One region of the Senegalia massiliensis genome, then DNA from elsewhere that is predicted to be linked to it. Evidence: predicted binding sites of a transcription regulator. Region 1 holds the regulator's gene; the other holds the start of a gene.
The links. The regulator Rex, encoded in region 1, represses fermentation and respiration genes when NADH is low (regulators of the CRP and FNR family bind a similar motif). The targets are predictions, from matches to a motif close to ATTGTTAANNNNTTAACAAT.
Positions count from the first base shown of each region.

Region 2: the regulator Rex is predicted to act here: its motif matches at 7,300-7,319, upstream of D3Z33_RS12400 (DNA double-strand break repair nuclease NurA).

Region 1 is NZ_QXXA01000011.1:93,378-109,443, forward strand. It holds gene D3Z33_RS10820 (methyl-accepting chemotaxis protein) at 1-1,166, opposite strand, end outside; gene D3Z33_RS10825 (electron transfer flavoprotein subunit alpha) at 1,343-2,566, opposite strand; gene D3Z33_RS10830 (electron transfer flavoprotein subunit beta/FixA family protein) at 2,586-3,371, opposite strand; gene D3Z33_RS10835 (acyl-CoA dehydrogenase) at 3,392-4,531, opposite strand; gene D3Z33_RS10840 (sigma 54-interacting transcriptional regulator) at 4,852-6,600, opposite strand; gene D3Z33_RS10845 (redox-sensing transcriptional repressor Rex) at 6,642-7,271, opposite strand; gene D3Z33_RS10850 (ABC-F family ATP-binding cassette domain-containing protein) at 7,494-9,404, shown strand; gene tsaD (tRNA (adenosine(37)-N6)-threonylcarbamoyltransferase complex transferase subunit TsaD) at 9,700-10,719, opposite strand; gene D3Z33_RS10860 (hypothetical protein) at 10,822-10,998, shown strand; gene D3Z33_RS10865 (hypothetical protein) at 11,034-11,255, opposite strand; gene D3Z33_RS10870 (Yip1 family protein) at 11,305-12,027, opposite strand; gene rimI (ribosomal protein S18-alanine N-acetyltransferase) at 12,041-12,493, opposite strand; gene tsaB (tRNA (adenosine(37)-N6)-threonylcarbamoyltransferase complex dimerization subunit type 1 TsaB) at 12,486-13,199, opposite strand; gene tsaE (tRNA (adenosine(37)-N6)-threonylcarbamoyltransferase complex ATPase subunit type 1 TsaE) at 13,168-13,656, opposite strand; gene D3Z33_RS10890 (ECF transporter S component) at 13,745-14,347, opposite strand; FMN riboswitch at 14,445-14,566, opposite strand; gene D3Z33_RS10895 (SpaA isopeptide-forming pilin-related protein) at 14,659-16,066, opposite strand, start outside.
Region 2 is NZ_QXXA01000013.1:87,401-103,466, forward strand. It holds gene D3Z33_RS12365 (aspartyl-phosphate phosphatase Spo0E family protein) at 45-215, opposite strand; gene D3Z33_RS12370 (hypothetical protein) at 1,178-1,426, opposite strand; gene D3Z33_RS12375 (metallophosphoesterase) at 2,604-3,848, shown strand; gene D3Z33_RS12380 (hypothetical protein) at 3,938-4,255, shown strand; gene D3Z33_RS12385 (AAA family ATPase) at 4,297-6,111, shown strand; gene D3Z33_RS12390 (hypothetical protein) at 6,129-6,428, shown strand; gene D3Z33_RS12395 (hypothetical protein) at 6,437-7,102, shown strand; gene D3Z33_RS12400 (DNA double-strand break repair nuclease NurA) at 7,336-8,328, shown strand; gene D3Z33_RS12405 (helix-turn-helix domain-containing protein) at 8,328-8,663, shown strand; gene D3Z33_RS12410 (hypothetical protein) at 8,680-9,207, shown strand; gene D3Z33_RS12415 (hypothetical protein) at 9,227-10,567, shown strand; gene D3Z33_RS12420 (ATP-binding protein) at 10,585-12,459, shown strand; gene D3Z33_RS12425 (hypothetical protein) at 12,604-13,143, shown strand; gene D3Z33_RS12430 (hypothetical protein) at 13,164-14,408, shown strand; gene D3Z33_RS12435 (helix-turn-helix domain-containing protein) at 14,762-15,394, shown strand; gene D3Z33_RS12440 (AAA family ATPase) at 15,544-16,066, shown strand, end outside.

The sequences.
Region 1 (16,066 bases):
CCTTTTATAAGGTTTTTAACTTCTTCTATCATCAAATTAAATGTATCAGATAATATTCCAATTTCATCATTAGATTTTACATCTGATCGCACAGTAAAATCACCTTTTTTCACTTTTTCCATATCAGTTACTAACTTATTTATAGGTTTTGTTATTCTTCTAGAAAAGATTATTGCTATTATACTTCCTATTAATAATACAACTAGAGCTATTTCTATTGTATAAATAAGTATTTTATTAACTTCATCTTTTATTTCATTCATATATGTAGCATTTAAAACTTTCCAATCTAATCTATCTATTGTATCAAATGTTGTAAATTTATCTAGTTCTTTTCCTTCTTCTTCCATTGAATATTCTACTAAACCTGACTTATCTTTCTCTACAGCTTTTTTTAGTTTTTCAACAGGGATTTCCTTACCAATCAATTCACTATTTGGATGTGTCATTATATTATTATTTTTATCTAATAAGACTAGTTGAGTATTTTCACCAAAATCTATCTCAGCTAACCTTTCATTTATAACATTTAAAGACAGGTCAATAGCTATTACTCCAACGAGTTTATCTCCATTGTATACAGGGTTAGAAAGAGTTATTATTGTATCTTTTGTATCTGCGTCTACATAAGGTTCATTCCAGACTAAACCATTAGACTCTTTTGCCAAGTTATACCATGGTCTTGTAGTTGGATCATAAGAAGATTCTCCTAAGTCAGTTATAGGAAAATCATAAAAACCACCATTTGTGTCTCCAAAATATATACTTATTATTTCATTATATGTATTATAATATCTTTCTAATGAATTTGAAATTTTAGATATTTGCTCTTCACTTAATTCACTATTTTCTTCTGCCAAATCTATATTTGTAAGACTTGGATCATTTGATATAATATTTAAACTCTTTTCATAACTTGAAAAATACTTATCCATAGTGCTTTTTACTTCTTTTGTGAATATTTTTGATGTATCTTGTAACTCACCTTTTAATGAGTTAACAGTCACTAAAAAAGAAGAACTCCCAATAAACACTACTGTTAAAAGTATTATTACTATTATTAATGTTACCAGTTTTTTAGTTAAGCTCTTTTTTCCTATTCTTTTTTTCTTTTCACCTTTACCCCCTTGTTTAAATTTTGATAATATTTTTTTGAATTGTTTCAATTTTTCCCCACCTCCATTATATATATCGACATATTTCGTACTTTTTTTAATGTTATTAAAATATTTTAATAAATACATATCACTTTTTACATAAAAAATAGTCTAGTTAAAATTAACTAGACTATTTAAAAATTATTTTTGGTCAGCTGTAACTTTTAGAAATCAACTGCCTTAATTTAAGATTCTACTGCCTTTAAAGCTGTAACTATATCATCTACATTGTCAAGAGCTTCTAATAATTCTGGAATTACTTCAAATAAGTCTCCTACAATACCATAGTCTGCAACTTTAAATATTGGTGCATCAGGATTTTTATTTATTGCTACAATACAATCAGAAGATTGCATACCAGCTAAATGCTGTATAGCACCTGATATTCCTGCTGCAATATATAATTTTGGTCTTACTGTAGTTCCAGTTTGACCTACTTGATGAGAATGCTCAATCCATCCTTCATCTACTGCTGCACGAGATGCTCCTACTACTCCACCTAATTTTTCTGATAATTTTTCAAGTAATTCAAATCCTTCAATTGTTTGAACTCCTCTACCACCAGCAACAATTATTGGAGCTTCATCAAGAGCTACTGTTTCTTTTTCAGATTTTACTATTTCTAATACTTCTGTTTTAAGATCTCCATCTTTAAATGCTACTTCAATATTTTCTATAGTTCCTACTGCATTTTCATTGTACTTAGCTTTTTCCATAACTCCAGGTCTAACTGTAGACATTTGTGGTCTGTTATTTGGACAAACTATTGTAGCCATTAAATTTCCACCAAACGCTGGACGTGTTTGAAGTAATTTTCCATCTTCTTCATCTATTTCTAAGCGAGTACAATCTGCTGTAAGTCCTGTAGCTACTTTAGCTGATACTCTTGGTCCTAAATCTCTACCAATTGTTGTAGCACCTATCAACATTATTTCAGGCTTTTTATCTTCTATAAGATCAGATATTACCTTAGCATAAGCATCAGTAGTATAATTTTCTAATTTTTCATGATCTACTTTTAGAACTTTATCTGCACCATATTTAACTAGCTTTTCAGCGTTTTCATCTAAATCTTTACCTAATAATACAGCACTTAATTCTACTCCACGTTTATCTGCTATTTTTCTTCCTTCACCAAGGAGCTCTATAGAAACATTTAATACTTCACCAGATCTTTGCTCTGCAAATACCCATACTCCTTTATAGTCATCTATATTAATTTTACTTTGTACCTCTTCTTCATCTTTAACTATTGCATCCACTGGACAAGCTTCAACACATTGTCCACAAAGTGTACAATTATCCTTTATAGTTGCTTTTTTATCAATCATATCTATAGCATCAAATGGACATACTTTTACGCATATTCCACAACCAATACATTTGTCTGTTATTACTCTTATAGCCATTATTGTCCCTCCTTTGGTTTTATATTATTTGTCTTTCTTTAAGTCTAACTATTAAATTTCTTACTTTTTCTTCAGTTGTTCCTTCTAATTTTTCTCCAGCACCTTTTGTAGCAGGTGTAAATGACTTTTTAACCTGTGTTGGAGATCCTTTAAGTCCTATTTGTGTATTATCAACTATTATGTCATCTAATGACCATACTTTTATTTCCTTTTCTCTAAATGCATCATATATTCCTCTAATTGAAGGATATCTAGGTTCATTTAATTCACCTATTGCAGTAAGAAGTACTGGCATATTTGTCTTTACTTTATAATATCCATCTTCTATTGCTCTATGAGCTATTACTGCATCTCCTTCCACGTCTAATTTTTCAACATAAGTTATTTGTGGCAAATCAAGATGCTCTGCAATTTGTGGTCCAACTTGTGCTGTATCACCATCTATTGCTTGTCTTCCACAGAATATGATATCAAAATTACCTAATCTCTTTATTGCTCCAGCAAGGGTAGTAGATGTTGCCCAAGTGTCTGCTCCAGCAAACGCTCTATCACTTAATAATATAGCATCATCTGCACCCATAGCTAAAGCTTCTTTTAGAGCTAATTTTGCTTGAGGTGGTCCCATAGTTAGTACAGTTACATTTGCATTATATTTATCTTTTAATCTTAAAGCTTCTTCCAAAGCATTTCTATCATCAGGATTTATTATACTTGGAACGCCTTCTCTTATAAGAGTTCCTGTTTTTTTGTCTATTCTTACTTCATTTGTATCAGGAACTTGCTTTATACATACAATAATATTCATCCTCTTTCCTCCTATCATTTTTAAGCTAACACATTTCCAGCTATAACCATTTTTTGAACTTCTGAAGTTCCTTCATATATCTCTGTAATCTTAGCATCTCTCATCATTCTTTCTACTGGATAATCTTTTGTATATCCATATCCACCATGTAATTGAACTGCTTTTGTAGTAACTTCCATTGCAACTTCTGATGCATAAAGTTTTGCCATAGCAGCTTCTTTTCCATAAGAAAGACCTTTTGCCTTTTTATCTGCTGCATTATATACAAGTAATCTTGCTGCATTAATTTTAGTTTCCATTTCTGCTATCATCCATTGTAATCCTTGGAATTTTGCTATCGGTCTACCAAACTGTTCTCTTTCTTTTACATATTTCACTGCTTCATCCATAGCACCTTGAGCAATTCCTAGTGCTTGAGCAGCAATACCAATTCTTCCTCCATCAAGAGTAGACATAGCTATTTTAAATCCTTTTCCTTCAGAACCTAATAAGTTTTCTTTAGGAACTTTTACATTTTGGAATATTAATTCTGTTGTAGCTGATGCTCTTATACCTAATTTATCTTCTTTTTTACCAATTTTAAATCCTTCATAGTCTGCTTCAACTATAAATGCACTTATACCGCGAGTACCCTTTAATTTATCAGTCATAGCCATTATGATGTAAACATCTGCTTGGCCACCATTTGTAATAAATACTTTTGAACCATTTAATATATAATGGTCTCCTTCTAATTTTGCAACTGTTTGTTGACCAGCTGCATCAGTACCAGCATTAGGCTCTGTTAAACCAAATGCTCCTATTGATTTTCCTTCTGCAAGAGGTTTTAAATATTTTTGCTTTTGTTCTTCTGTACCATATTTATATATTGGCCATGCACCAAGTGATGTATGTGCTGATAATATAACACCTGTAGTACCGCATTTCTTAGATAGCTCTTCAACTGCTATAGCATAAGCAACTTCGTCTCCACCTGCTCCACCATACTCTTTAGGAAATGGTATTCCCATCATTTTGGCTTTCACCATTTTTTCAACTGTTTCTTTTGGATATCTTTCAGTTTCATCTATTTCTGCTGCAATAGGTTTAACTTCTTTTTCAGAAAACTCTTCCATGACTTTTCTAATCATTTTTTGCTCGTCATTTAGACTGAAATTCATTTTTTTACCCTCCTTAAATATACAAAACAATTATTTACTTTTTCGTTTCGTCTATTTATAATGCATAATACGTGCCAATAGATAAAAAATTATCATTTTTTATATTTAAATGCTTAAATTACTATGTTATATAATTTTTCTTGAAAAATAATAACTATATTTTATTGTTAATTATATAACTAATTCTGTGTTGTTTCTTATACACTCAAAATAAAAACCCCTAATACTATTGTTAATTACAAGACAAAGATGATGTGTGTTAAATTTTATACACTGTATGGAAATCAAGACATAATAAAAACTTAGGTTTCCCTAAGCTTTTATTCTATCTTATATTTATCCATTTTTTCATATAATGAAGACCTACTAATATTTAGTATCTTTGCTGCATGTACCCTATTTCCACTTGTAAGTTCAAGGGCATTTATTATTGTATTTCTCTCAGTAATTTCTACTGCTTTTTTTAATGAAAAACTACTTTCTTCATTATTATTATTTTTACCTCTTATATATTCAGGTAAATGAGGAATATCTATCTCACATCCTGACTCAACAATATTTATAGCTCTTTCAAGTACATTTTCAAGTTGTCTTACATTACCAGGCCAATGATATGTCTTTAAAACATTCCTAGCCCCATCAGATATTCCCTTAATATATTTACCTACATCACCTTTATGTTTTTCTAACAATATATCTATTAAAATATCTAAATCTTCTTTTCTTTCTCTTAAAGGAGGAATATTAAGTTTTATAACATTTAATCTATAATATAAATCTTCTCTAAATTCGCCTTTTCTAATCATACTGCTTAAATCTTTATTCGTAGCAGATATAACCCTTACATCAATTGGATGTGTCTTATTAGAACCAATTGGTTCCAATTCTTTTTCTTGTAAAACTCTAAGTATCTTAGCTTGCATATTTAATGGCATATCTCCTATTTCATCTAAGAAAATAGTACCTCCATCAGCTAATTTAAATTTTCCTATTTTACCACCTTTTTTTGAACCAGTGAAAGCTCCTTCTTCATATCCAAATAACTCTGATTCTAATAAATCCTCTGGTATTGCAGCACAATTCATTTTTACAAATGGTTTTAATTTTCTTGGACTTGCATTATGAATAGAATGGGCAAATAACTCTTTACCTGTTCCACTCTCACCTACTACAAGTATTGTAGAGTTACTTTTTGAAGATTTTTGTGCAAGTAACTTTACTTTATTCATAATATCACTATTTGATGGAATATTTTCAAATGAATATTTAGCTCTTCTTTCTTTTATAAGTTCTTTTTTATAATATTTAAGTTCATTTTTAATAACATTTAACTTGTTAGCAAGTGAATTTACCTGTTGTATGTCTCTAAACATGATTTTTCCTATAGCACCAACCACTTTACCATCTTCAACAATTGGTATTCTCATAGCTACAATATTTCTTGAACCTATTTTTTGTATTTCTCCAATTTCTGATTCGCCTGTATCAAGTATTACATGAAGTCTTGTATTTTCTATTACATTTGTAACATCTTTTCCTATTACATCATCTTTATCCACATTCAAAAATTTTGCATAAGACTGATTTATCATAGTTATTTTTCTACTTTTATCAATTACAACTATTCCATCATATGCATTGTTTAATATGGTCTTTAATGTTCCAGTTAAGTTTTTTTCTGTATCTAACTTCCTATTAATTACATTGTTTGTATTATAATATGCTTTTAATAAATCAGTATTTGTCAAAACTCCTACTAAATTATTTTCTTTATCTAATACTAAATTCCTACCCATATTCATATCTAATATTTTATCTGTGTCCTGATCTGGATAAATCCATTTGATGTCCTTATTCATTATATCTTTAATTTCACTATTTAAATCTATATTATTCGATATAGCATAATACAAGTTTTCTTTTTGAAAAATCCCTATAAGTTCTCCTTTAGAATCTAATACAGGTAAAGAGTCTATCTTATTATCATACATTAATTTTGTAGCATATATTATTTGTTTATCTTGATTTATAGTTATAGGATTTCTAGTCATTACATCATTTACTCTCATAATTTCCTCCATATTAGAAAAGGCCATCTATAAGACGGCCTTTATTTTTTCTCTTTTAAAAGATAAGATAATGTAAATAAACTCTCATTTAAATGTACATCTTCAACTGTTATGTTTTCTGGTACTTTTAGATCTGCTGGAGCAAAGTTCCAAATACCTGTAACTCCACTTTCTACTAAAGTATCAGCTATTTCTTGACTACCTTCTTTAGGTGTACATATAATACCTATTTCAATATCATTCTCTTTTATAAAATCACCCATATCTTCCATAGCCTTAACTTCTACATCTCTTAATTTTTTTCCTGTTACTTTAGGATTTTTATCAAATATACCTAAAATTTCAAATCCTGAATCTGAAAACCCTCTGTAATTTGCAATTGCTTGACCTAAATTACCTGCTCCTATTAGTACAGCACGATATGTTTTATCTAATCCTAAAATTTTCCCTAATTCTCTTTGTAGATCTTCTACATTATAACCATAACCTTGTTGTCCAAACCCACCAAAATTATTTAAATCTTGTCTTATCTGAGAAGCAGTAAAATCTGTAAGTTTACTTAGCTCCTTTGATGAAATCCTTTTAATATCATTTTCTAGAAGTTCAGACAAATATCTATAATATTTCGGCAGTCTTCTTATTACAGCCATAGAAACATTTTTATTTTTCATTTCTAATCCCTCTCATTCATTCAAATTTATAAATATGTTAATTATATAACATAATATCAGCATGTGTCAAATTTTGCACTAAGATTATTATACTAGATTTTTATATAATTATCAAAGGTTATCTACCATTCTTAATACTATACCCAATTATATCTATTTTTAAAAACTGTACTAAAAAAAAAATATCATATATAATAGGATAAGAAATAAGGAGTGAAAAAAATGATAATTTTATCATGCAATAATATAAATAAATCTTATATTGGAGAGCCAATTTTAGAAAGTATATCTTTTGCAATAAATGAAAAAGAAAAAGTAGGATTAGTAGGATTAAATGGTGCTGGAAAATCTACACTTTTTAAAATACTAATAGATGAAATTTCTATGGATAGTGGAGAAATATATATTGCAAATGAAACTAAATTAGGTTATTTAAAACAAAATACATTGTTTGAAAGTGAAAAAACAGTATATGATGAAGCTTTAGAAGAATTTAAAAATATTATTGATTTAGAAAAAAGTATAAGAAAATTAGAAATAGAAATAAGTGAAAAAAGTAAATGTGATAACTTAGAACAAATGGATAAACTTATGAATAAATATTCTAGATTATCAGAAGAATTTAATGAAAAAAATGGATATGCATATAGTAGTGAAATTAAAGGTGTATTAAAGGGACTTGGTTTTTCAGAAGAAGAATTCTACAAACCCATAAATAACTTAAGTGGTGGTCAAAAATCAAGAGTTCTACTTGCAAAGCTATTACTTAAAAAACCAAATTTATTATTATTAGATGAGCCTACTAATCACCTAGATATTGATGCAATAAATTGGTTAGAAAAATATATAAAAGAATATAATGGAGCTGCAATTATAATCTCTCATGACAGATATTTTCTAGATTCTACTGTTACTAAAATATTTGAATTAGAAAATAGAAAACTTCAAATATATAATGGTAATTATAGTACATTCATGAAAAAGAGAAAAAAAATAATAGAACTAAAAACTAAAGATTATGAAAATCAAAGAAAAGAAATAAAAGATGAAAAAGAAAAAATAAGAAAACTTGCATTAGGTGGTAAAAGAGCCATTAGACAATCTAAAAGCAGACAAAAAATGCTTGATAAAATAAATGTTTTAGATAAGCCTAAATCTATTGATGGTCGTTCCAAAATAAAATTTGATCCTAAAATAAAAAGTGGCGATGATGTTTTAAAAGTAGAAGAAATATCAAAATCCTTTGGAGAAAATAAATTATTTGGAAATGTTTCATTTAATATATATAGAGAAGAAAAAGTAGGATTAATAGGACCAAATGGTGTTGGTAAAACAACACTTTTCAATATAATATTAAAAACCATAGAAGCAGATAGTGGCAAAGTAAATATTGGTCACAAAGTAAATGCAGCATATTATGACCAAGAACAAACAAACTTAAATAATAATAAAACAATAGTAGATGAAATTTGGGATGAAAATCCATCCTTTGATCATTATACTATTAGAAGTATTTTAGCTAGATTTTTATTTACTGGTGATGATATATTCAAAGAAATATCTACACTTAGTGGTGGAGAAAAAAGCAGATTATCTCTTATGAAACTAATGCTTTCTAAAGCTAATTTCCTACTTATGGACGAGCCAACAAATCATTTAGATATTGATTCAAAGGAATCATTAGAAGATGCTTTAATAGATTATACAGGCACTTTATTTGTAATATCTCATGATAGATATTTTCTAAATAAAGTAACAGACAAAATACTTGAATTAACTAATGAAGGTTTAGAAGAATACCTAGGAAATTATGATTACTATATTGAAAAAAAGAATGAAATAATAGATGTTGAAGAAAATAAACCTACTAAAACAAAAACTCAATTAAAAAATGAACAAAAAAAGCAAAAAGAAAAAATACGTAATGAAAAAAAGAAAAAAAAGAAAGTTAAAGAAATAGAAAAACAAATTTCTGATTATGAAAAACAATTAATTCAATTAGAATATGATATGTGTTTACCTGAAATATATTCAGATCCTGAAAAAAGTACTGAAAATATAAAACAAAGTAAAATAATAAATGAAAAATTAGAACATTTATATAATGAATGGGAAATGCTACTTTCAGATTAATAGAAAGTAGCATTTTGTCTTAATTTATCATTAAAAAAAGATTATTGTTTACCAAACATGCGTACTAATTATATATGTTTATATATAATTAGGTATAAATTAAAAATTATATACAAATAGTCCACATTTTATACACATAATCCCCAAACTTATCAACATTTTTTTTTAGAACATATCTATTTCAGAGTTCTTTTCCACATTATCCACAGAATTTGTAGATAAAACTGTAAACATTGTGGAAAAGTCATGTTATTATATTTTTCGTCAAAATTCAATTTTTAAGTTAACATAATACCTAATCTCCAAGTTTTAAATTTGGAACTGCATTTAAACTAAGGTCAGAATACTTATTATTTATATAATTGTAATATCCAGCTGATGCAATCATAGCTGCATTATCAGTACATAATAGTCTTGATGGATATTTAACCTCTATATTATATTCTCCAGCTTTTTTCTTCATTAATTCACGAAGTCCACTATTTGATGCTACTCCTCCAGCTATAGCTATTATTTTAGAGTTTTTCATATTAGCTAATTTAACTGTTTTATCAACTAATACCTCTATTACAGCATTTTGAAAGCTTGCACAAACATCTTCTACAACTATATCTTCACCTTTTTGCTTCATGCTATTAAGATAATTTAATACTGCTGACTTAAGACCACTGAAACTAAAATCAAAGCTGTCTTCCTCTAAATAACTTCTTGGAAAATCTATTGCATCTTCATTTCCTTTTTTTGCTAAATCATCAATGATTGGACCACCTGGATAACCTAAATTCATAGCTCTTGCTATTTTATCAAATGCTTCACCTGCAGCATCATCTCGAGTTCGACCTAATATTTCATATTTCCCATAATCTTTTATATAAACTAAATGTGAATGTCCACCTGATACTATAAGACATACAAAAGGTGGTTTAAGATCTGGATATTCTATATAATTTGCACTAATATGACCTTCTATATGATTAACTCCTATTAAAGGTTTATCTAATGCAAAACTAAGTGCTTTAGCATATGATAGCCCAACTAAGAGAGCTCCTACAAGACCAGGTCCATATGTTACTGCTATATTATCTATATCATTTAATGATAACTTTGCTTCATTTAAAGCATCATCTAATATATAATCTATTGTTTCAATATGTTTTCTGGAAGCAACTTCTGGAACTACTCCTCCAAATTTTTTATGAAGATCTATTTGTGAAGATATTCTATTAGTTAAAACTTCTCGTCCATTTTTAACTATAGCTATTGAAGTTTCATCACAAGACGTTTCTACTCCCAATGTAATTACATTTTTCAAAATTATCCCTCCAAAATTATTTAATTTAATTATATACCATGTTGAATATTATAAACAAGTTCTACAAAAACTAATTTTAATCACTTTAAAAAGGAGTGTGATCTTATGCCAAAAAATAGACATATAGGATATGATGGTGTAGATAAAAATAATAGTTTTTTCAAAGAAGTATATAAAGCAACTGCCTTTGGTGATTTATCTCTTTATAACAATATGAATGAATTTACAAATCCAAAAAGAGATAAAATTCATTTTGATAAAAGAAAAAATGAATTTAGATAAGTAATAAAAAATATTAGGACACCTAATTAGGTGTCCTAATCTAACTTTACATCCATACTTGATAAAATTTGATCTATAAGATTTAAACTACATTTATGATTTGCATTAAAATGTTTGCAATTTTCACAACTAATAGTCTCTTCCCCCATAGACTTTACTTCTGACCTTAGATTTTCATTTTCTTCAAAATTATATTCACTACATCTCTCAGCTATATTTTTTAATTGATCTTTATTTGCCATATTTATATCGCTCAATTTATCATCTCCCAAATAGTTATATCCTTAGTATAACTATTTTAGAAAATTATATTCCAATATTTAAACCACCACTTGTTAGAATATAAACTCCTGCATAAAATATAACCCAAAAAATCCACGGAATAAGTACTGGTAATATTGCCTTTTTATATGAAATTTCAAATATATATTTTGTTCCAATAAATGATAGTACAAGATACCATATTATAAAAATATCTATACTCAAAGCTATTCCAAAAAATAGCGTCCCTTCTAATGATGAAGGTAATATCTGAGCTAAATTAAATTTAAAAACATCAAAATTTGTGAAATATATTATTGTTCTAGAAATTAATGTTCCAAGCACTATAGGTATATATGAATAACTTGTTACAAGCATGCCTTCTTTTGTATCTCCATCTCCTCCAACAAGTACAGAAAGACCTGTTATCATAAAGGCTTTAAAACCAATTACAATTAAAGGCATTATTCCAGCTAAAGCAATTGTCATGTATTTATATACTTCTAATTGAGAATCACTTGGAATAGGTTGGCCACTTTGTTTTGCACTATCTATCATACTATTTATAAAATCAGTAGAACTTATTTCAATAAATGCTGCTAAAAATGAAATTACCAATATAATTATTATAGCCAATTTTAAATTCGGATAAAATTTTATGCTTTTAAACAATTCTTTTGGATTTGTAAATACATCTTTTATCTTTTCTTTCATTGTAAGTTCACGTGCATCACTATAATCTATAAATTCATTAAAATTATCACTCATAAAAACACTCCTTTTAAAATAAAACTTCTTTCCACATAATAATTGCATCTTCATTTGTATCAGAATAATATCCAGGTCTGATTCCCACTTCTACAAAATCATTATTTTTATATAATTTTATAGCAGGATCATTAGACTTTCTTACTTCAAGTGTCATCCTTTTTATCATCATTTCTTTAGATATTTCTACAAGTCCATTTAATAGTTTAGTCCCTACCCCTTCTCCTCTATATTCAGGATGAACTGCAATATTTGTAATATGAGCTTCATCAAGTATAAGCCACATTCCCCCATAACCAACTATTTTAGTATCATTTTTGGCCACTATGTATCTTGCAAGCTTATTTTCTTTTATCTCTTTTATAAATGATTCTTTTGACCATGGAGTTGAAAATGACATATTTTCTAATTCTAATATATTATCAATATCTTCAGATTCCATATTTCTAATCACTATACTATTCATCTTTTTTCTTCATCTTCTCATCATATTGTCTCTCTGCTTGAGATTTTCTTAAATAGTCAGGGACCAATAATTTATAATCTATATATTCACCATTTTTCACTTTTCTAAATGCAAGTTCTGCTATTGATGATGCCCTTGGCATTCTTGTAGAAACAGTTGAAAATATTATTCTATCACCTAATCTGTTTTTTAATATGCTTCCATATTTAGATTCTACATCCCCATTTATAATTATATCTTCATCTCTTTTTTCAAGTATTTCTATTATATTGTCTAATTCTAAAACATCCTGTTCCATACATATATTAAATTTTCCATCTACCCATTTATATATTCCAGTATATACTCTATCACGTCTAGCATCCATCATTGGAACTATAATTCCATCTCCAAATGGTATATTAAATGCTAAAGCATCCATTGTTGGTATTCCTACTGTCTTTTTATTGTGAGCATGTGCCATTGCCTTAATACTTGCTAATCCTATTCTAAGACCTGTAAAAGAGCCTGGACCTACTCCTGCTGCATATATATCAATATCTTCCGGTTTTAAATCTAAACTATCCATAAGTGTCTTTATGCTAGGCATTAATTTCACTGAATGAGTCATATTGTCATTTATTATATATTCACCTAATAAAGTTTCATCCTCCATTACTGCACATGTTGCTACTCTAGAGGAACTTTCTATTGCTAGTATCTTCATATTTTTTCAACTCCTCAACTAAATCTTTATATCTTTCACCTATCGAGTTTATATTAAACTTTCTTTTATTATCTTTTTCTAATCTTTCTATATTTATTTCTATCCTATCTTCTGGAAGTATCTCCTTTATAATAGATGACCATTCAATTATATTTACACTTTCTGAATCCATATATTCATCATAACCTATATCATACATCTCATCTACATCTGATATTCTGTAAACATCAAAATGATTTACATGTACTTTTCCCTCATACTCATTTACTATAGTGAATGTAGGGCTTGTTACATATTCATCTACGCCTAAACCCTTTACAATAGATTTAGTAAGTGTAGTTTTTCCTGCACCTAAATCACCATCTAAACAAATTATATCTCCTGAGTTTAATAAACTACCTATTAATTTTCCTAATCTTTCTGTTTGTTCTGTACTTTCTGTAATTATTCTTATCATATTTAATCTTTTCCTTTCCTAATCCTAATATGTATTATATAATTATTGCCCATTATATACAAGAAAAAACCAAAGCAATTAGCTTTGGTTATTTATGAAGTAACGGTGATATTCTCTTATATAATGGTATAGTTATAGCGGAAATTAGTATACCTTTTACAATATTAAAAGGTGTTATTGCAAATATAACAAGTGTTTCTACATCTTTTACAAAACCATTAAGGGCAGATCCCATTTCCACAAAACTACTTATTGGTAATCCATATAGCTTTGAATAAAAAGGTAATAAGAAAAAGTAATTTGCAATACCTGCTACAATGGTCATAACAATAGTTCCTGCTAATAACCCAACTACAGCTGATTTAAAACTTTTTCCCTTTTCATAAATTATTCCTGCAGTAAATACGAATAAACTACCTACTATAAAATTGGCAAGCTCTCCTACACCTGCTGTAGCTGTACCTTCAAGTGCAAGATTTAAAATATTTTTAAGTAGTTCAATAACAACTCCTGTCATTGGTCCTAAAGCAAATGCACCTATCAAAGCTGGTATATCACTAAAATCGATCTTTAAAAATGGTGGAGCAAACCATAATGGTACCTCTATAAACATAATTAAAAATGCTAATACTGATAACACTGCTGTTTTTGTAAGATATTTTGTATTTACTTTCTTTTTAGTTGCCAACATTTAACTTACCTCCTGTGTTAGTTTCTTCAGGTAGATAATATAAGCCCTTGGAAAACTCCAAGGGCTTTAAATTCTACATAATTAAGTATGTATCATACTTAATCCTCTTCCATCCAGACTTTACTGTCGGTCTTGGAGTTTCACCAAGTCAACCATATTTTCATATGGGTCGCGGACTTTACCGCCGGTCGGGAATTTCACCCTGCCCTGAAGATTAACTATTATTTTTTATTTTTGTTAACTTAATTATAATATATAGTTATTAGTTTGTCAATAAAAAAACTAGAAGGAAACTTCCTTCTAGTTTTTATTTAAAGAGATAGTTTATGCTTTCTTGCCATAAAGAAACCAATTAATATAAGTGTTAATCCTGTTATATAAAATGATAAACTACTCTTTTCACCTGTTTGTGGTAATGAGCCATCTTTATTTGAATCATCCGCTCCTGCAACTTTAGAATCTTCTAGTTCATTTTCAATCTCTAATTCTAAGTTTAAATTATCAGAAGTGATTTCCACTTTATGCTTAGTTTTATCTAATACATATCCTTCTGGTGATTCAATTTCTTGTATTGTATATTCTCCTCTTATTAAATCGTTAACACTTACCTTTCCTTCTTTATCTGTTACTAAAGTTTCTACTAAGTTTCCTTCACTGTCTCTTAATTCAAATTTAGCTCCAGATAGTACTTTATCTGTGTCTTTTTCTACTTTAAGAATATTAATAGATCCTCTCATGAAGTTTTCAACTGTCTTTTGGATATCTAATTCATCTGCAGTTAACTCTACTTCATATTTTGTTTCATCTAACTCATATCCTTCTGGTGCTTTTATTTCTTGAATAGTATACTTACCTCTTGGTAAGCTACCAATACCTGCTTGACCATTTTCATCTGATACTAGAGTTTCTACTAAGTTTCCTTCACTATCTCTTAGTTCAAACTCTGCTCCAGATAGAGGCTCCTCTGTATCTCCATCTATCTTGTTTATAATTATTGAACCATGTTTAAAGTTTTTAATAGTCATTTCTGGATTTAAGTTCTCAGAATTTAATTCTATTTTATGTTTTGTTTCATTTAGTACATATCCTTCTTTTGTTTCTATTTCTTCTATAATGTACTCGCCTCTTCTTAAATCACCAAGACTTGCATAACCATTTTCGTCTGTTACTAGCTCTTCATCTACTGTTCCAGCTTCATTTGTTACCTTAAACTTCACACCTGATAGAGGTTCTTCAGTATCTCCATCTATCTTATTAATTGATATTGATGCTTTCATAAAGTTTGATACTTCATACTCATAATTTAAGTTTTCAGCATTTAATTCTACTTCATGTTTTGTTTCATCTATAATATATCCTTCTGGTGCTTTTGTTTCTTCTATAGTATACTTACCTCTTCTTAAGTTATCAAGGCTTGCTTCACCATTTTCGTCTGTTGTTAGAATTTCGTTTACTGTTCCTGTTTCATTTGTTACCTTAAATTCTGCTCCAGATAATGGTGCTTCTGTATAGCCATCTTTTTTAACTATTGATATTGATGCTTTCATGAAATTTGAAACTTTATGAGTATAATTTAGATTTTCATCATTTAATTCTATTTGATGCTTCGTATCATCTAATTCATAACCTTCTGGTGCTTTTGTTTCTTCTATAGTATAATTACCTCTTCTTAAATTATCTACACTTGCTTTACCTTCATCATCTGTTTTTAAAGTCTTT
Region 2 (16,066 bases), on a different contig from region 1:
CTACTAATACTTGTATCTTACTTTTTAGTTTTATTCTTATGTAATTAATTTATTTCAACCCCTTTTTTAAATTTTTGATGTATTACTATTAACTTATCTAACTTTTGACTAAGAAATATACTATTCTCGCTTAGTCCTTCATTAATATAAGTTTTTTCCAATTTTTTTCTCAGATTAGATATATCATATTGCAATTGCTTATATCCTATTTCCATTTTATCCTCCTATCTTTTTAATTCGACTTTTATTATATTAGAATAATTAAACTCAATACCATTACAGAACTTACCTCTCAAATCATGATTTTTTCTTATTATAAATTTTTCATTACTATTCTGTATTAATACCTTTTTTTCACTTTCTGTTAAGTTTAATTTTTCAATTTGTTCTAAATAATACGAGTTAATAAAAAACTCACTAACTCTTTCATTGAATTTAATAGAAGTATTTAAATCTATATTCTTTTCATTTTTTATATAATAATCTTGATTATTTTTATAAACTTCATATACTTCTATTTTTTTATTCAGATTAATATCTTCTTTTAATGAATAAACTTTTACTGTGTCATTATTTTTTATATCTAATAAGTTATATATAACATCATTATTAATGTTTAATTCTCCTCCCCTATATTCTTTTTATCACAATAGATATATTGTTATTATAGCACTAAATTAATCTATTATCAATTAGATATATGTCTGTTAAATACTATGCTAAATACTAAATATATATATTTATTCCTCTGTATAATTAAATAAAGTAAAAAGAAGGATTTAGTCTTGATAACAACTGAATCTTTCTTTTTACTTTATTTTTTTGCTTTTTTGAATAGTATTTGATTGGTACTTACTAAGTTGTATATTTCCGTATTAAAAATCTTATATTTTAGCTATCAGAACGATTTATATGTCAAATCTAAAGTGACCCATTCTTATATATCTTGTTACGCACTTTATTTGGCATTATATGTAAATATACCTTTCTACATAATACAGTTTTACTAATTATACTAATACCATATTCTCATGCTTTATATATCATTATCATTTGTTAAACTTCTATTTATATACCTCAATCATAATAATAACTTTCAATCATATTACAAAAAAATAGATAAACATACAATGATGTTTACCTATTTTCATCCCATATATTAATTTTAAAAACTAATTTAGTTACTAATAAGTTTGTTTAACAATGTAGAGTTACTTTTAGAAGATAATATTTCATTAAACTTAGCATTGGAAGATAATATACCATCTTCACATAATTCACTAATAGTATCTTCGACTTCAGCTTGATCTACTTGATTACACTCACCATAGAACACTAATCCTTCATTTTCTTCAAAAACAAATAGTACTCCATCTTTTATACTGTACTTATAACAAGTAGCACATTGACTCTCTTTTATGTCCATAACATATACCTCCTAGCACTATTAAATTTGGAAGGTATAAAACGCTGTAAATTTATAAAAGCTAGATGAACCTATGTAATAAGCTATAAGCATATATGGAATGTCATATATATTATATCATATAATGCCGAAATAAATAGAATAATAAAAATCAATATAGCTTTTAGCTTGAAATATGTATCAATAAATTAGTTTTAAAGCATACGTTCCTTCCAATTGCAATGAGTCTTTAAGCACAATTATTATATAAATCAAATAAAGACTTGTCAAAAGAGAAATTCGTCTTATTTTGAATATTTTTGTCGAATTATATATAAGCATGTAAAATATTTCAAATTATTATTCTTTGTATATATTTAATCAATTCCTAAAATTAGCTATTTACATATAGAATTTGTATTTTTAAAAAGTAATATAAGTATGTATATATTTTGTCGAATTATATCGAAAACTTTTTATCGTTAATTATAAAACAATCAGTTTTTATAACATTTAGGACTACCTCACTATATAAGCTTTTCTACTACATTTAAATAATTTCTGTAAAAAATATACATAAAAAGTTCATAAGCCGAAATATAAGAATGGCTTACTTATAATTTGACTTATGAACGTACGAAAACTCTTGATTTACAAATTGCGTTTATAAAAATAACACATCCAATTATAGACAATCATGAACTAATTATATGCTCATATTGCTATTTGGAATATAATTAAGTGTTATAACTATTATTACTAGTAACGAAGATTTAATTTATAATATTATCTAGTTTTCTCTATATATTACTTCTTTATGCAATACTCTTAATTAATATTTAGCATTAATTAAGATATTTCTACAAGTAGCTTATGTACTAGATTAAACGAAGTTATTATATAATCATTATGTAATCATTATGTAACTTATTATATAGTGATTAAATATAGTAAACATAGATAAATAGACCTTAATTTATATATAATCATTATATATTAAATACGTAACTTATATATATAATATTATGTAATCTATATATAATATATTCCTTTAACCTAGTTATTATCAATGTTACACAGTCTCTTTTAATAAAATAATATATGTCACCATTAGGCAAGTTTAATAATTCACGTTTGACAAATAGGGAATTTTTTTATATAATTTATATATACTAAAATATAGAAAAGGAGGAAACATATGAGTTTTAAGTTTAGTTTAGTTGGTGATATGCACCAAAGGAAGAATGCTCCTGCTAATCGACTAGATGATTTCTACTTAACTTTAAAAAATAAAATAAGAGAGATAGTAGATGTTAGTTATTCAAATAATGTTGATGCAATCATTCAAACAGGAGATTTTTTTGATAATCCTATGCCATCAATGGCGGTTACAAATGAAGTAATAAAATTGTGGCTAAATGGAGTTGATATATCTGATGTGATCTATCAACCATACAAAGAATTTACTAAAATGTCTGCATATCAAAGAGAATATGAAGAACTAACAAATGAAATCATAAATATATATGATGAATCAAATCAACAGAATAATCCAGAAAGTAAAGAAAAAAGATTATATAAAGATATAGAGTTATTAATTAAAGACAAAAAGAAACAAAAAAATATTATTACTAGTGATATTAATAATATAAAGCCAAAATTAGAAAAAAAGATTAAGAAGGTTATTCCAATTCTTTTAGTTGGGGGTAATCATGAACTATATGGTAATAGTATAAATACCCTTAATAGAACTATGTTAGGTTTCCTAGTCAATCTAGGTATTTTAAAATTAGTTTCTAAAAAGAATCCTCATCTGATAAAAAAGAATAATTTAACTTGTGCTATAACAGGAACATCATATCATAACGATATAGACTCAAGAGGATATGAGAGTGATTATATAATAGATAAGAAATTAGGAGATAGACATATTCATTTGATACATGGTATGTTACATAACAAAGACATGGGAAAAATCATAAGACATACTACTATAGACCAGATAACAGATACTTTAGCTGACTTTACTTATACAGGTCATGAGCATAATGGTTTCCCTCTTACTCAAGTTGATGGAAAGTATTTTTATAATTCTGGTGCAATCCCAAGACTTAATATTAGTGAAATAGAAAGAAAACCTAAAATTGGTATCTTAAATATGACTAAAGGTGATATTAGCCTTGAAGAACATTATCTAAAATCAGCAAGAAATGGAAAAGACGTTTTAGACATTTCCAAAAAGTTAAAGGATAAGCACAAGGAAGAAGAATTTGCAGAGTACAGAAAGGCAGTTAGAAATGTAGGTAAAATAGAAGGATATAACGTAATGGAGATCATTAACTCTATATCTTCTAATAAAAATATCAAACCTAAAGTAAGAGATAAAGCTTTGGAAATGGTTTCAAATGCTATACAAAAGTTAGAAAATAATCAAGAAAGGTAACTCGTTCTTTAATCTAATAAAAATGGGGTTATGTATAGGTAGTATTAAAGGTTTAAAAGAAGAAAGAATTAAGAAAAGGGGAGTTAAGTTTGAGTGTATTAGGAAAATCAGTTAAAGATAAAACAAAAGTAGTTAAATTAAGTTCTAACAATATTCTAAACTTTATTTTAATCATAGCTATTTTATTGATGTTTCTATCAAAACTAGGAGTAATAGGAAAGGTAAGTGAAGGCTTAATATATATCTATATCGGAATCATGATACTAATAATTTTAACTAGTATATATGCCATACGATATATGATTGCTACAGAGATTGATAAGATGTTGAAACTTAAAAATAGCATTGAACATAACTTATTTATTTTAGGTATTACATTTGCATTTCTATTTGGTTACCACATCTAAATATTAAATAGATGATTTAAGTACGAAAGGAGGAATTAAATTTGAGTGATGTACAGGATATTAATTTACTTGAACTTATAGAAGAAACAACAAAAGAATATGGAAAAAATAATAAATTTAAATATGGAATAGCTGAAAATTTTGAATGTCACAAATATACACATATTGAGTTCTCTGATTGCATGACTACCTTTGTAGGTGAATCAAGTAATGGTAAATCATCATTTATGAGAATGTTAGATTGGGTGCAATACAATTCCCTTCGTGGTGATAAGCATATTACAACAGGAGAAAGAGAATGTAGAGGTATAATTGGTACAATTAATGGCTTTGAAGTAAAAAGAGAGATTACACCTTCTCATAATAGATATTACATTACACATAAAAGTTGGGAACAAGAATTTATATTAGAAGGTTTTGGGGTTAATGTGCCTTTGGAAGTATCTGCTGTATTAGGGGCATTTAAAGTTAAGATTGATGATAAGAAGAATAACGATTTGAAAATCAATTATATGGAGCAAGGATCTGGATGGTTTTTAACATCCGACCAATATACTTCTACTACTAAAGCAAAGGCAGTTTCTTTATTATATGGAGTCCATTTTTTGGACCAATCTATAAAAGATACTAAAGTTGAATTAAATAAAGTAAATAAGAATATATCTGGAAATGAAGAAGAAATTGAATCATTAAAGTTGAAATTAAAGCAATATGACTACCTTGATGATTTAAAAGCACGAATAGATAAGGTACAAGCACTATATGATAGACAAGTTAAATTAAAAACTCTCTCAGAGAAAGTAAAAGAATTGAATACTAAATATATAAAAGTATGTTATGAGTACAATAAATCAGTTAAGCTGCTAGAACAAATTAATATTAATAATATAGATGGTGCTAGTAATTTAATTAAGGATATTGCTATTAAATTGAATAAGGCTAATAATTTGGTTAGGTTAGATAAGGGGTACTCTCACTCTACTAAAGAAATAAATAACGCCGATAGAGTTATAAATGAAGGCTTAAAATTAGATGATATAGATGAATTAATAAATAACATTTCACAATCTACTAATAATCTCAAAATACTTATTAAACTAAATGAGGACTATGTAGTTACAAATAGAAACATAAAAACAGAAAACGATATACTTAAAATTGAAGATAATAATAATAAAGCTAATACATTATTAAATAATGCTACAGAAAAATTTAATTTAATTGCTAATACTATTCCATTGATAAATAAATACACAAACACAAAGAAAAAAATAGGAAATGCTAATTTAGTAATTAAGTATAGTCCCCTGGTATCTAAGTTAGATGGCAATATAGAAAAAGCTAACAGTTTGATATATAAACTCAACAACCTAAATAGTGTAACTCAACCTTATAAGGTGGTTGATGCTCAACTTGATAAGATAAGACGAATTTTAGATGAATCTAAAGATATAAACAAATTGTCTAAAAGATATAAAGATGCTACAAGAGATTTAAATAAAGCCAACACACTAATACCACTTAAAAACGAATACAATACTATAAAAGCTAAAATAGAGAATACAAAGCCATTTATCCAACAAGAAGATAAGCTAAATAGAATAGACGATTCTATAAGTAAAATTAACAATCTATTTAGGGTTTATGAAGGTGTATTTAGCCTTAAAAAAGAAATAATGAATAAGAATAAACTAATTGATGAAGAAGATGTAACTATTAAAGAAAAGCTAAATGATCTAAATAATAGTATTTGTAAATATGAAGAAATCATTAAGCAAATTGGAGTATGTCCTTTATGCAGAAGTGAAATTAATGATAATGTTGTAGACCATTTAATAGTTGAACTAAATAAATAAATTAGGGAGTGTTAAAAATGAATAATAAATTAGATAAATTAAATATAGAAGAAAAAGAAAAGCAACTTAAATACTATAATGAGTGCATAGCTAATACTAAGACACTAGTTGAACTAGCAAAGGATAGAAAACAACAACACGAGCAAAGAAAAGTCGAGTTAGAGGAAGAAATAAAAGCACAAGGAGTAAACCCAGATAACATTGATGAAGAAATAAATAACATATCTGAAGAATTAGAAAGATTAATTGAAGAAGTAGATAGTTTGATACCATATGACCTGTTAAAGCAAATGAATAAATTACCAGAAAGAGATTAGGTGATTAAATGAATACAGATGATATAAAGATTTATTTAGATTCAATGATAGAGTTATATCAGAGTGAAAAAGGCAAAAAAGATAGCCTTTCTGACTTAATAAAGGAAAAAGAAACTTTAATAAAAGATAAATTAGAAGAAAAAGAAATACTAAGTGAAACATTAGTACTGTTACAGAGTGCATCTGATGAAGCAAGAGATCAAAGTGTAGAAACTATGGAAAACTTAGTTACTAGACCTTTACAATATATATTCGAGGATAATACAAAATTTAAGATAGATATGAAAACTAAGGGTGAAAATAGTAGTGCTGAATTTAGTGTAGTTACTGACTTTGATTTTGGAACAGTTAAGGCAGACCCAAAAGGAAGTGCAGGTGGGGGTAAAGGAGACATAACGGCCTTATCTCTACTTACTACTTTAAATTGTAGTATTGGAACTAAAGTAACTGCCCCACTTATATTAGATGAGCCTAGCAAATATGTTTCTCCTTCATCTAAAGCATTAAATGTAGGAAAGTTTTTAAGAGAATTATCTACTAGTTTTAACAAGCAAATAATTCTATCAACTCACAATCATGACATATCTGGAATAACAGATAAAGCATATGAATTTATATTAAAAAATGGAATTAGTAATGTGAAAGAAGTTACAGAAACTTTTGAGACAGTTTAAAGTATAAGATAGTACATTATATATATTCTTTATATAATTATTATATAAAGAATATATATAATAATACATGATAATTTTATATGTTTTATATTTTACTATAAAATCAAAGTATAAATTTTCTATCTGTATAATTAAATATATATTGAATACATAATCATTATGTAATATTTATATATTCAATATATATTAATTCTATAATAGTTATGTATATAATAATTTTAAGGAGTTAAATTATGAATAGTTCATTAATAACAAAAATAAATAATATAAATAGTTTTTTAAGAAATAAAGAGAATAATAAAATAGATAAATCAGAGTTACGTAAATTATTGAATAGTAAAATAGGTAATTTCATTACAACGGATAAACATATGCAAATCAATAGATATAAAGATAATGGCATTCTATCTGTAGATGGGTCAATAAACAATGAAGGAGCTACATTTCCCTATTTAATCACACTACTTAGAGCCTATGCACATAATACAAAGCGAGATAATTTAGGTTGTATTGAGGAAGTTGAAGAAGTATTCTGTCCTGTATATAAAAGTGATAGAGATAAATTAGATAATTTGATTAATGATATGGAAGAAGGAAATTATTCAATGGAATCAATTTTCCATTCATACATAAAAAATAGGTTAGCTGAATTAGAACTGATTAGTGCTATGGAGGGTATTAAGAGATTTAATAATAAGATTGTTTTGTTAGATGGTGGATTCAAAAGATTTGAATATAATTGTCCTACACTTCTTGACGAATTCAAAGAATTTTGTTTAGAGAATAATGTAACTGCAGTAGGAATTATAGAAGAAGTATCAACACACACTATATCTAAATTATTAAAAGATTCATTAACTGAGAACTACATAAAAGATTATGATAGAGAGCTTTTATTTGGTGTTTTAAACATCAATGAATGGTTAAAGGTAGATTTGGATATAGAAATAAAAATAGGCTACTACACGACATTTGCAAGGTTCTCACAACATCCTCAAATTATATCTATAGACTTTCTGAAAGAACAAGTTGATGTAGTAGATGAAGTAATGAGTTTATTATCTTCTCTTACTCCATTAAAAAGCAGAGGAATACCTATACCAATTGATATAGTGGATAAAGAGGTTAGAATTACCGACAATGAAACATCTATCTTAATGGGAGAGTTAGACTTAGATATTAAAGAGAAGTTTATAGTTGCTAACCATAACAGGAGGCAATTTTAATGTTTAACGTAGGAAAAAGAATAAAAGAATTGAGAAAAAAAATGAATATAGAAGGTAAAGAACTAGCTAAAGAATTAGATATATCTCCTAGTTACTTATCTAAACTAGAAAGTAACATTAGACCAACATCAGTAGAAAAAATAGAGAAAATATGTGAGATTTCAAATATTAGCTTATCTGATTTCTTTAACACAAATCAAGAGAGTAAAATAGAATTAGATATAGCAGAAAACATATACTTAAATCCAAAATTAAATGAGTTATTTACAGAATTACAATATATGGATGAAGATAAATTAGAACTTATACTAAAACTTATTAAAAATTTTAAGTAAAATTGGAGGAATTATGATGTATAGAGAATACAATCCAGAAGTTTCAAAAGAAAAAATATTTAACGATTATATTTACCTATCAATAAGTAAGAACGAAGTTGAAAACGAAGATTTTACCAAAGTAGATAAAGTATTTAAAATCTTAGATGAATGTAGATTTAGGTCAAGAGGTAAACTCACTATAGGGTTTGAAGGATACATAAGAGAAATAGAAGAAGTTTATGAAATTGAAGAAATTAGAAATTATGTATCTACTATGTTCAGTAAATATCCATATATGTTTTATTATATTACAAGTGAAGAATTAAACAATGCTATTATACTATCCTGTATAGCAGATGTTAGATTAATATACAAGGGTGAAAAGAAGGCAATTACAGAACTTAAGCCTAGTGAAAACCCTACAAGCGTTGGACTAGATATAAAATTAACCAAGGAATTGAAAGAAAAAATCATTGTTAGTATTTGTAAATATGCTGAAAAAGTTGGTGATACACCAGAGAATACCGAAGAACATTTACTGAAGTTATTTCCAAGCAAGTAATCAATAAGGAGGGGTTTAAGTGAGTTTAGAAAGAAGTATTCGAATAGAACACAACGATGAATCAAAACATTATTCCAGAAGTTTTTTAAGTAGCCTGACAGGTCAAAGGTTATTAAAAAAATTATATAAAGCTAATACAGATGGTGATGAAGTAAAGATTTTTTGTTTGTGTAAAGATAACGGAATACCAATGCACATGGCTAAATATAGTAATGGTAGTACATATGCTATTCGAGCAAACAAAAGCCTAGACCATCACAAAAATTGTATTAGTAGTATGTCTGAAAAAGAATTTGAAGAAAGAAAAAAGAAAAGAGCTAGATCTTACAACTATGAGAAAGATGGTAAAACATTTGCAGTGTTTAATACTAATGCTTTTTATGAAAATTCAATAAAAATAAGCACCCCATCTAGTAGTAAGGGTAAGACTTCTACTACTAATGTCTATAGCTCTATTTTCAACATGGGAGATACTTTACTTTCTAATAGTTGGACAAACTATGTTAAACATAAGGGGTATTGTCCAAAGGAAGGAAATCTGTTATATGAGTTATATAGTGAGTTAGAGAATAATAAGACAAGTAAAAAAGGTATAAATCTTACTGACATTATGTTTATACCAAGATATTCTAAGGATAATAATAAAGATATATCTGAGTTAATTAAAAAAGCTTATTTTAGTGTTAAATATAGGTTATCAGAAGAAAAGAATATAGAAAACGGAAAGTTATATATCCTCATGAAATTAGGTAGTAAAGAGGATATACAAGAACAACTTGATGAACAACGTGGAGAAGATTTCATTAGAATAAAGGTAGTTGACCCTTTTAAAAAAGGTTATTTTTATGCTACTGTAAAATTTAAAAAATTTAGAAGAGAGTTTCATAAGCATAAAGTTAAAAATGCTGAATACTACATAAGTACTTTTATTACTTTTAAAAATGATAAGCTAATGATTGATAGGATGGCAACAATACCAACTTTAAAGGGTAGAGGGTTCTTTGTAGAAAGTTCTAAAGAAATAGAATTCGCCGAGTATCTATTAGAAAGAGAGATTCTTTTTGAAAGACCTACAAAATCATCTGACTCTAAGCATGAAGAGTGGAATGGTTGGATACCAGACTTTCTTATTCTAGATTATAAGACTAAAGAAGTAACAAGAATTGCTGAAGTTTTTGGTTTTAAAGATTTTTGGGAAGATGATGAATACAAAATGAAAATGGAAGAGAAAATTGATTTCTTTACAAGCATTCAAGGTGAAAAAATAGAAGAATTTATATATTGGAAAGCTAATGAAGATTGGTCAATGCCAAAGTTAGCCAAGAAAACAGGTCAATTTATAGGTTTACAGTATAATTAAAAAGGTGTGATGTAAAAATGAGTATAACAGTTGTAGGGAATACTACCAATTCAGAGGTTTATATAGCAACCAACGAAAGAAAATTTATTATAAATGAATACCTCATAATAGAGGATAATGATAATGATGAGCCAATAGTTGAGATTATAGAAACTAATTCATTTAATAAATTTGTACCTTTAGCAAGTGAAAAAGCAGGAATAATGGAAGATACAGTAAAGCAAAATCTTTCAAGTTATGGGTATGATCTTGATGATGAAACTATAAATCTAGCAAAAGTAAGAGTTGTAGGAGAGTTATCTAAGCCAATCACAGTAGGCTCTACTGTGAGGTTACCTAAATTTAATGAAGTAAAACACTTATTAATGAAGAAAAAGCCAAATAAAGGATTAACATTAGGTGTGATTCGAGGTACTTCTGAAATGCAAGATAGTTTACCTAATGATGTAAGTAATATTGCTATGCTTTATAAAGATGATATAGGAGTTTTAGACCAAGAGGGTGTACCTTTCGTTTTTGATTACTATAAAACTGCACAATATCCTCATATGTTAGTAACCGGAGGTTCAGGATCTGGCAAATCATATGGAACAAGAGTACTGCTTGAAGAAAAGATGCAGAAAAAAATACCTATGATAGTTTTTGATCCACATTACGAAATGGATTTCTCTGAAACTTTTGAAGGACTACCTGTAAATTATCAATATGATTATAAAAGACATTACGAAATAGCGTATGTTGGAAGAGATGTAGGGGTAGATTTTACTGAATTATCTAAGGAAGAATTATCTAGCTTACTATCATCAGCTAAAAATATGACTAGTACAATGGAAACCACACTTGCTGTTGTTTTAGAAAAAAGAGATACATTAACTAGTTTTCAAACTAAATTAAATAATCTTATGGAGATATATCAAGATGGTACAGGGGAATATGAAGTAAGGAGAAGTGAAGGAGATAAAGTAGCAACAAAGGCTTTAGAATTATATAACAGAACAAAGAGAGAATTAGGAACTGCTACCTTGATGGCACTATCTGGAATAGGTTGGAGATTGGAAAATATCAAAGCTACTGGAATATTCAACTGTAACATAGACTCAATTCATAATGCAATTCTAAAAAGAAAGACAATAATTATCAGAAGTAATATTCGTCTACTTAAGACTTTTGCAGGTTTTATTATAAATAACCTCTATAAGAAAAGAAGAAAATATATAGATAGTCAAAATACTCTTACTCAAGAACAAATTAAGCAGCTTAATATTGAAAAATTCCCGCCTTTTGAGGTAGTTATTGATGAATCTCATAATTTCGCACCCAAAACAATAGAAGGTGAAAATATGACTCCAACTAAATGGATTATTCGTGAGATATCAGCAGAAGGTAGAAAGTATGGTATTAATTTAGTTTTAGTAACTCAAAGACCTTCCAATTTAGATACTACAACCCTTGCAAATGTTAATACTAAATTTATTTATCGTACAAATAATAGTTATGATTTAGCCACTATTTCAGAAGAAACTGATCTTACAGGAGCAGAACTTGATAGATTAAAATATTTTCAAAGTGGTAATTGTTTTATAAGTAGTGCCATACAAGGTAGAAGTCTGGCTTTAACTACTAGAGTAAGTAAAACTCAGAGTCCACACTTTAAAAACCCTTATGATGAATTAGATGAATTTGGAGAAAATAATGATAAGTTAAAAGAGGTATTAAAAAAATATCTTCCATTGTCTGATATGAATTTAGCTAACTATCATATGGATATTAACAATGAAGTAAAAAAGACTATACCATCTAAAGAAATATTTGAAACACTAGAGGAAATGTATAGAAGTGGAGAAATAGATATTAAAGACTCACCACTTGGCAAACAATATGTAGAGAAATAAGAATAAATTCAAAGGGTAAATTAGGTTGAGTTCAACTTTAGTTTACCCTTCAAATATGTATATTTTCTAATTCTTTACTACACAATATATTTAGAGTATAATTATATATATAGTGTTAACTTTTATAACTAAAGGGGTAAGTGTATGAACTTGAATATGATAGAAAAGGAAAAAGATATACAATTGTATAAGGCTATAGCTAAAACTGGTTTAATTACTGAGGACCTAGCTAAACTCTTAGGAATGAGTAGAAATAGATTGAACAACCATATCAAAGAAGACAATATAATTAAAAAAGGTGTGTATATGATGTTTGGAGATCTAACTAATATATATACATTATCTGATAAAAGTAAAAATAAAATGAGAAAAGACTTTTTAATAGATATATATAAATCTGATACATCACAAATTGAACATGACTATGTATTAGCTAAAATCTATATGTATCTTAATTATAAAGAAAAGGAAAGTTGGATTACTGAAACAGGTTTAAAATATATGTATCAAGGAAAGAAAACTACTGATGGTCTATATATCACTAATAACAACAGAATCGGTGTAGAAGTAATAACAGACTCTTACTCTAAAAGTGATATAGAAGAAAAGAAGGACTTTATTAGATCCTGCTGCGATAACTACATAATGATACATACTCATAAAGATATAGAATATAGATTGTAATATAAGAAAGGAGAATTACTTTGAATATAGAATACTATAGTAATAAAGAATATGATATACCTAAGAATGTATCTGAAAAAACTGAACATAGATATTTAGAAATAATTAATCTAGGATATGCAAAGTTTTTAGATATATTAGGGAATTGTGATGGTTTTGCTATGTATAAACAATTTGAAAAATTAGTATATCTATTTGATGGTGAAAATCGAACTAAAGAATCCAATAGGAAAATAACTTTAGGTATAATAAAAAAATTAGAAATCCTTAAATTTATTGGTACTCAAAAAGTTAATCAAAATAAATTTTTATATCTTAAAAGACCTGCATTTGCTCTCTTATCTGGAGATTATAACAAATTTAAAAGAATTAATTTGAATAAAGATTTAAAAAATGATAAGTTTAGAATTTCTATATTGAAATTAGAATATTTTTTAGAAAATAATGTATTAATAAGTAATAAAACGATGTTTTATCATATTCGTATGATTATAAAAGATATTTTAAATAAGATAGATAAGAGTAATAATAAATATGGTTACGACATTCAACTAATAAAAAAGCTACTTTCTACTAAAAATTATAAAGATTTTTTTAGTTTATGTGAAGAATACCCAGAATATAGTCATAGGCTTGGAGTTATAAGAAGTTTATATGATATTTCAAAGATATATCGAAAAATGATATTACAAAGAGAAACTATTGCATTTAATCCCAAATATTATAAATCTTATGTTAAAGAAGATGGTGAAGTTACAATTCACTATATCCCTAATATTTTTATTTTTGATGTAGGAAAAGATAAGAGGTTTTTTGAAGATAAATCAAATAAATTATTCCAATCTTTTTATACAATAAGAAATAATGTTCTTAGAGGCATATACAAAGCGTATGCTAGTAGTAATAATACTTCTATGGGATATATAGGAGAAAATCATATTGGTTATACGGTTACTTTAATAGGTGAAGATGAAGGAATATTAACTAAAAAGAGAGATATATTTGATAAGAATAGAGCTACTTCGATAAATACACCAATTATGAGTATGACTAATATAATATATCTAAATACAGGAAACTACTTATATTCAGCTAGTAGGAAACTTAATACATTTAGGAAAAGTCACGATGAAAGAATAGATACTATTATTTCTAAAAAAATTAATCAGATAGAAAAAACAAGTGAGAATAAAAGAAAGGAAAGAATCGAAAAGGAAAATAGTCAATTTGGTAAAGATTTGTTTAACTTAGTAAAAGATAGTTAGAGTAGATCGTATGTTTGATTTACTCTAACTATTTTTTATTTAAAAGATACTAATAAATTTACCTAAATGAAGTATGTAGGATAAATTATAAATTAGCTTATATACAGGAACAACTAAACATTAATGAACTATGTATTTAGGTAAATAAGCTGTGAATTTATAATAGTTATATGTTATAATAAATTAATAATATGACTACCATTTTTAAAAGAAATCATTTTTTAAAAGAAAAATGATTTTCATCATAACTTTGGGTAAATAGTATTAATCAATTAAATATTTAATTTATGTATTTTAAGTGTATAACTCAACATCAATAGTTTATGTATTTAGGTAAATAAGGAGTGTGTTAAATGAAGGGATATTCAATTACTGAAGTAGCTGCAAAATTAGATGGTCTACATGTTCAAACAATTAGAAAATGGGAAAAAGATTTTGAACTTATAATTCCTAGAAATGACCTAGGACATAGACAATATACAGAAAAAGAAATTGAAGTCTTAAGAAATATAAAAAATATGAAAGATGAAGGTGCAGGAATAGAAATTATTAAGAAAATACTTAGTAAATCAGAAAATGCAGCAGAACAAAAAGAAAATGCACTTGAACTGGTATCTATTGATAGATTAAACGGAAAAGAATTAAATGAAATAATGATAAATAAACTTTCTCAGTATATGGAAGAAAGGGATGATAAGTTAATAAATGAGTTTGCTAATACAATGAAAACTCAACTTTCTGAGATAATTGATGAAAAAGAAACTCTTTTAAAAAAAGATTATCAAAAAAAATTAAATATAATGCAAAAAAATATTGAAGAAACAATCTCAAATGAAATAGAAGAAACATTGTCAAATGAACTAGAAAAACAGGAAAAGAAAATAAGAGAACAATTAAGTAGTGAGAATAGTAAGTTAATGAAATATATCGAGAATAGAGATAAAGAAAAAGAAAAAAAACCTTTTTTTAAAAGATTATTTAAATAGATACTGTAAAAATATAAAAGCATATTCTTTAAGAATATGCTTTTATTATATTCCAGACATATAAGTTGTATTTATACAAGTTATAGGTTGTATAAATACAACTTATATGGTATAATAATCATATGAGATTATTATAAGGAGGTTTTTATATGCCTAAAGTATTAACTAAAGAGTGTATAGGTGCTATTGATAAACTAAATGCTATTGGTGATGAACTTAAAGAATTTATTATGGAAAGGGAAGAAGTGATTAACCTTATAAAGTTAGCTTTAGTAAGTAAAAGGAATTTGTTTTTCTTAGGAAAAACAGGACAGGCAAAATCTTTTATTATAAAGGAATTTAACAAGAGAATTACAGGTAGTAACTATATGGAGTTATTAATGAATAAAATGATGGATAAAGACGAGATATACGGAAGATTAGACATTCCGGAGTTGGTTAACGGTAATCAAAAAGTTATTACAACGGGAAAATTACCAGAGTCAGATATAGCCTTTTATGATGAAATCTTCAAGAGTAATGATTTATTATTGAATACGTTACTTCAAAGTTTAAACTATGAAGATGTAAATTTAGAAGGTAATACATATCCTGCAAGACATTTATCAATTTTTTCAGCATCAAATGAAATACCTAACTTTAAAAATAAAGAAGAAGATAAGATACTATATC